Crateriforma spongiae: one gene and its partner. Each later gene encodes a partner of the first gene's protein in a complex. Links are inferred from orthologs where the notes say so. Each region holds a gene or a part of one and is shown in the gene's direction. Other genes may lie near its edges.

Region 1 (3,234 bases):
AACGTTCAAGGAATTCCTAGCGTTCTTGTTGCTGGGAACCGTTGCGTTTTTCTTTGCCGGCTTTGCCGACGATCTGAAACTGCCGGTGTTCGTCAGCCTGATCGGCGTTTGGTTCGGATGCTGGATCATCGGTCGCGTTCCCAATTGGGAAACCGTACAGAAGCGATTGTTCGCTTGGGCGGGTGGATTGGCCGCGGCCGCAGTGATTGGCATCGGATCGTTCGTAGCATTGGCGCCGGTGGACGACGAAATGGGCTGGGTGCCTTACAGCGAAGCCCGTTTGCAGGCGTTGCATGACGAAGGCCGCACGGTGATGCTGGATTTCACCGCCAGCTGGTGTGTGAACTGCAAGATCAACAGCAAGTTTGCCATCGACACCGAAAAGACGCGTGAGTTGGTTGACGAGCTGGACGCCGTTCCGATGTTGGCCGACTGGAGCGACCGGAACGATCAAATCAAATCCAAGCTGGCGGAACTCCGCAGCAATTCGATCCCGCTATTGGTGGTCTTCCCGGGCTCCGACCCCACCGAACCGATCATCTTGCGCGACTTGGTCAGTCAGACGTCGGTTTTGGATGCCTTGCGAAAAGCGGGTCCGAGCGTGGATTCACAAATCGCCAAGGGATCCGGCGACACGTCACGCCAATTGGTCACGACCCGTTGAAGCGGCGGCCGTCGAACTGGCGACCCGCCATCGCCATGCTTGCGGTTCCGTATTTGTTCTTCGACGTGCCGGTTTCTGGGAGTCGGTGATGTTCAATACCGACGACACGATTGTGGCCATCGCATCACCGCTTTGTCCCGCCCCGCGAGGCATCGTGCGACTTTCCGGCGATGATGTCATGGACGTCCTGGCGGGACTGATGGGTGGCCCCGTGGACTTGACTGCCGGCCGGCGCCAGCGAGCGGCGATTGATTGCGGCGCCCCCATCGGCGAAATTCACGCTGACGTGCTGATCTGGCCCGATGGCCGCAGCTACACCGGGCAACCCTCGGCGGAAATTCACACGATTGGATCGTTGCCCGTGCTGGAATCGATGGTCCAGCGGGCCATCCAGTTCAAGGCTCGGGCGGCGCGTCCGGGCGAATTCACGCTGCGGTCGTTTCTGGCCGGACGTTTGGATCTGACTCAGGCCGAAGCCGTCTTGGGGGTGATCGACGCGGACCAAGACCGGTCATTGGACCAGGCGCTGCAGCAGTTGGCTGGTAATTTTTCGCGGCCACTGTTGCTGTTGCGTGATCAATTGCTGGACCTGTTGGCGGATGTCGAAGCCGGCTTGGACTTTGTCGACGAAGACATTGAATTCATCCAGCCGCACGAACTGCGGCGGCGATTGGATGTCATCGCCGCGACGCTGGAATCGACGTCGGCGACGCTGGAAAGTCGTGGCGAGTCGAATGAAACGCCGAAAATCGTTCTGTGCGGGCAACCCAACGCGGGAAAAAGCTGTTTGATCAACGCGATCAGCGGTCATGATGCGGCCTTGGTCGCCGACGTTCCCGGCACGACGCGTGACACCGTCAGCGTTCATGTGACGGTCGGCGACCGGCAATTGGAATTGATCGATACCGCTGGCTTCGAAGCGGTCGCTGGCCGGACCGCCGCAACGTCAGATTCCCAAAAATCGATTTCCGAAATCGCACAGCGGATGACCGCACAAGCCATTCGCAGGGCCGACGTGGTGCTGCACTGCGTTGACGTCACACGTCCGAGTCAAAGCGATGATCGGCCGATTGATTCGGCCGGTCGACATGTGATTGGCGTTTGGACAAAAGCCGATTTGCAATCGCCCAACGATACGGATACCGATGTTTCCGCCGGCGGCTGTTTGACCAGCAGCGTGACCGGCCAGGGCATCGATGATTTGGTCGATCGAATCTTTTCAGAACTGGATCGAACCGACCGGACCGATTCGGTGTCCGTGTCCGGTACCGCGGCGCGATGTCGTCAATCACTGGCCCAGGCCGCCGGGGCCATCCGAACGGCGATCGGACTGTCGGAGATTGACGAGGGCCAGGAATTGATTGCCACGGAGATCCGTACCGCCGCCGACGCCTTGGGCGAAGTCACCGGGGTCGTGTACACCGACGACATTCTGGACCGGGTTTTCGGCCGATTCTGTATCGGAAAATAGCGACGGCCCGGTGCCAGCGCAGCTTCGGTCCACGTCGACGCATCGTCGAACCGCGTGTTTTCTTTTGTCCAGCCCTCTCCCAGCGCCGGGCATTTTCCACCAAGCTTGTGGATTCCCATCCAGGCAGATTTCCAGGCACACGTCACCCGTTCCCATGGTTGAGAACATTCCCCTGCTTCGCCACGAACACGGCGGACTGACCATCGAAGGTTATTCGCGCGCCGCGGTGCAAACGTGTTGGCGGGTCAACGAGCTGAAGTTGCTGTTCGACGTGGGTGTCCAGCCGTGGGATTTCATGGGCACGTCGACCATGTTCATCAGCCACGCCCACCTGGACCACATTGCCGCGTTGCCCGCCTACGTGTCGCGGCGTCGCATGATGAAGATGGACCCGCCAATCATTTATCTGCCTGATTCGGCCGTCGATCCGGCTTGGAAGATGCTACAGGATTTTCGCACGCTTGACCGCGGCGCGATGCCATGCGAATTGGTCGGTCTGTTGGGCGGCGATGAAACGGAGATCGGACGCGAGTATTTGGTCGAAGCGGTGGAGACGCGACACACGATCGATTCGCTTGGTTTTGTCGTCTACCAACGTCGCCACAAATTGAAACCCGAATACACCGATCTGTCGGGCGAACAAATCCGCGACCTGCGAATGTCGGGCACCGAGGTCACCGCCGAAACGCGTGTGCCCGTGTTCGCGTACACGGGCGACACCAATCCGAAAGGACTGGACCAGAATCCGCAGTTCTACGATGCGCGAATCTTGATCAGCGAAATGACCTTCGTCGCGCCCGAACACCGCAAGGAAAAGATTCACAAGCACGGGCACATGCACGTCGATGACTATCGCGACCGATCCGACAAATTCAAAAACGAATTGGTCATCGCCGGCCATTTGTCGACGCGGTACAACGAATCGCAAGTCAAACGTCTGGTGCGTCGGGCATTACCCGATGGGCTGGGCGGACGATTGAAACTGTGGCTGTAGACGCGATGTCGGTCGACTGGCCGGACCGGACCGCGCCACCTCGGGCGGCTTACATCCATGTGCCGTTTTGCCGACACCGGTGTGGTTATTGCAACTTCAGCGTGG
Region 2 (3,245 bases), on another replicon or contig:
GATGGCTCCGGCGATCTGCCACCATCGGGCACCACCGTGCTTGCGGGCGGTCCGGCGTCGGGCGATGCGGGCGTTTGTGCGAACCCGACGCTGCCAGCCAATGCGACCGCCGCTACAAAACAACGGACGATCATCCGAGGCGCAGCCGGCCACCGGCCGACGTTCCGGTCACCAAGCACGACGGCGGCGTCCAGCTTTCCGGCAGGTTTCGCATTCGATAGGACCATTGCCACGGGCGGGTCAATCTTGCATTGGGACTTGAACATTCGAAATTTGGCGAAAGACTGTGACCCATCGCGGATTCCAAACGCACGGGACCGGGGGCGGCGCAGCCGGCTGACCCACCGCACACTTGCGGCTACGATCCATGAATCGTGGCGCCATTCTGGACGGCCGGGCATCATCATCGGTCTCGATTCGATTCTGGCGACGACAGGTTTCAGGCCTTCACGAAAAGGCGCGGTCACAGTATCGAAATTCGGGTGACGTCCAGGCAGCTCTTGAGCCAATTCGTTCACGAGCCGGAATCCGCGCGCCCCCCCGACTCAATTTTTCCACGTTTCTGACGATTTCGACTGAATTTGCCCATGTCCAACGTCCGCTACCACTACGACGTCATTGTCATCGGCGCCGGCCATGCGGGAACCGAAGCCGCGGCGGCCTCGGCACGTCTGGGGGCTCGAACCGCCTTGCTGACGACCAACCTGGATACGGTCGGCCAGATGTCGTGCAATCCCGCGATCGGCGGTGTGGCCAAGGGCCAGATCGTCCGCGAAGTCGACGCACTGGGCGGACTGATGGGCCAAGCCATCGACGCCACGGGCATTCAGTTTCGACTGTTGAACGTCCGCAAAGGCCCCGCGATGCACAGCCCGCGGGCCCAAGCCGACAAGCGGGGCTATCAACAACACATCAAACTGGCCATCGAATCCCAAGCCGGATTGGATCTTCGCCAGGAAACCGTGGACGATCTGATCACGGCCGAAGAGACCGATCCCGATGCCATCGAACGTGGCGTCCGCCATCGTGTTGTGGGCGTCAAAGTCCGTGGCGATGCCGAATACCTTGCTCCGACCGTGGTGCTGACGACGGGCACGTTCCTGCAAGCGATCATGCACACCGGCATGTCGACCACCGCCGGGGGCAGGGCAGGGGAGGGTACCACGCAAGGCATCAGCGGTGCGCTCGGTCGACTGGGTTTTGAAATTGATCGTTTCAAAACCGGAACCCCTCCCCGTTTGAATGCCAAAACCATCGACTTCGCCGCCCTGGATGTTCAACCCGGCGATGCGGTCCCGAAACCTTTTTCGTTCATGTCCGGCAAGCTGGACGTCCAGCAAATGCCCTGTCATCTGACATACACCAACGAAAACGTCCACCAACTGATTCGCGACAACCTGGACCGGGCACCGATGTATAGCGGTCGAATCGAATCACGAGGCCCGCGTTATTGTCCGTCGATCGAAGACAAAATCGTCCGATTCGCCGACAAGTCGGAACACCAACTATTCCTAGAACCCGAGGGGCGACAGACGCACGAAGTCTATGTCAACGGAATTTCGACCAGTCTGCCACGCGACGTCCAAGACCAGATGTTTCCGCTGATCGCGGGCTGTGAAAAGGCCCAGATCATGCGGTACGGCTATGCGGTGGAATACGACTTCTGTCCACCAACACAATTGTGGCCACACCTGGAAACCAAGACCGTCGCGGGGCTGTTCTTTGCCGGCCAGATCAACGGTACGACAGGTTATGAAGAGGCCGCCGGACAAGGTTTAATCGCAGGGCTAAACGCCGCACGGTTGGTCGCCGGCCAGTCGACCTGGGTCCCCAGTCGCGATCAAGCGTACATCGGTGTTTTGGTCGACGACCTGGTAACCGCCGGCACCGACGAACCGTATCGCATGTTTACAAGCCGTGCGGAATTTCGGCTGTTGCTGCGCCAGGATAACGCGGATCGGCGTCTGACACCCATCGCCGACGAACTTGGTTTGATCGATTCACCACGTCGACAGCGGTTTGATGACAAGAAGAAACAAATCGAACACGCGATGGACTTGCTGAAAAAGATCCGCGTGGACGGGACACCAGGTGACGTCTACCTGCGTCGCAGCGAAGTCGACTGGGATGTGATGCGCGGCGTTGCACCGGAGCTTTCCGCGATCGACGATGAAGCCGCCCAACAATGTCTGTACGACATCAAATACGCAGGCTACATCACCCGCCAAAAAGCGGACGTTGAAAAACAACGCCGTCATGCGGACAAGAAAATCCCTGCTTCCTTCGACTACTTGTCGATCGACGCATTGCGAATCGAAGCCAAAGAAAAACTGAACCGCGTTCGTCCGGTCAGTCTGGACCAAGCCAAACGAATCAGCGGCATCACCCCCGCCGACTTGGCGTTGGTGTTGGCACATTTGGAAAACCGGTCTTAGACCTGCTTGGGATCGCCGCCCTGGGCGGAATGTTCCGACGCATCGTTTTCCGGTGCGTCACGACGAGACGGCGTCCCCAATGAAACCAACGGGACTTGCTTCGGTCCCGACGAAGACGGTTTAGATTTCGCGCAGTTGTAACAGCCCTGGATTCCTGAACCGCTGGATGCGGCATGCAAGTTTCGCATCACGCGTCGAACCACAAACGCCAAAGCCGTGAACACGATCACCAACGCCGCGATCGTTTGGGGCCAAGATGCATCGCCCATCATCCCGCCGACCATAAAGAACCGACTTGATAGGTCAACATCGCTCCGATGTATGCCAAGACGGTCATGTACGTAAAGCTAAACACCGGCCAACGCCACGAATTTGTTTCGCGACGAATCACCAACAGCGTGCTGACACACTGCGCACACAGGGCAAAGAACACCATCACCGAAAGCACCGTGGGTACGGTGTAGACCGGTGATCCGTCGGGCCAGGTCGCGGCACGGATCGCACCGATCAGGCCTTCGTCTTCTTCATCGACGTCCCCGCCAAGTGAATAAATGGTGCCCAGGGTGCTGATGATGACTTCACGGGCCGGAAAACTTGCCAACGCGCCGACGCCGATTTTCCAATCCCAGCCCAAAGGTCGAACGGCGGGCTCGATGGCATGACCGACTCGGCCCAGCAAGCTGGATTCCAATAGATCAGACGAGATCACTTTCAATTCTTCCGACACTTCATCGCGACGTTGCATCAATGGTCCGGCGGGTGACGACTCCGATGCATCAAGCTGTTGCTTGATCTGAGCCAATTCGGCCT

Evidence for each region.
Region 2: the proteins of HFP54_RS15915 (region 1) and mnmG are in contact, whole or in part, in a solved structure (PDB 9HIP), measured with the Escherichia coli proteins. The link is inferred for Crateriforma spongiae from one-to-one orthologs.

The regions. Positions count from the first base shown.
Region 1 is NZ_JAAXMS010000005.1:531,775-535,008, reverse strand. What follows is about bases 38-2,943. They hold HFP54_RS15915 (tRNA modification GTPase), read left to right. Parts: upstream 38-752; coding sequence 753-2,135; downstream 2,136-2,943. Other genes in these bases: HFP54_RS15910 (MBL fold metallo-hydrolase), read left to right, coding at 2,290-2,943; HFP54_RS26215 (protein-disulfide reductase DsbD family protein), read left to right, coding at 38-664. In the rest of the region: more of HFP54_RS26215, read left to right, coding at 1-37; more of HFP54_RS15910, read left to right, coding at 2,944-3,129; radical SAM family heme chaperone HemW, read left to right, coding at 3,135-3,234. UniProt on the Escherichia coli protein: Exhibits a very high intrinsic GTPase hydrolysis rate. Involved in the addition of a carboxymethylaminomethyl (cmnm) group at the wobble position (U34) of certain tRNAs, forming tRNA-cmnm(5)s(2)U34.
Region 2 is NZ_JAAXMS010000002.1:128,252-131,496, forward strand. The notes cover bases 95-3,011. They hold mnmG (tRNA uridine-5-carboxymethylaminomethyl(34) synthesis enzyme MnmG), read left to right. Parts: upstream 95-587; coding sequence 588-2,435; downstream 2,436-3,011. Other genes in these bases: HFP54_RS04690 (hypothetical protein), read right to left, coding at 95-266; HFP54_RS04700 (hypothetical protein), read right to left, coding at 2,432-2,719; feoB (ferrous iron transport protein B), read right to left, coding at 2,704-3,011. In the rest of the region: more of HFP54_RS04690, read right to left, coding at 1-94; more of feoB, read right to left, coding at 3,012-3,245. UniProt on the Escherichia coli protein: NAD-binding protein involved in the addition of a carboxymethylaminomethyl (cmnm) group at the wobble position (U34) of certain tRNAs, forming tRNA-cmnm(5)s(2)U34.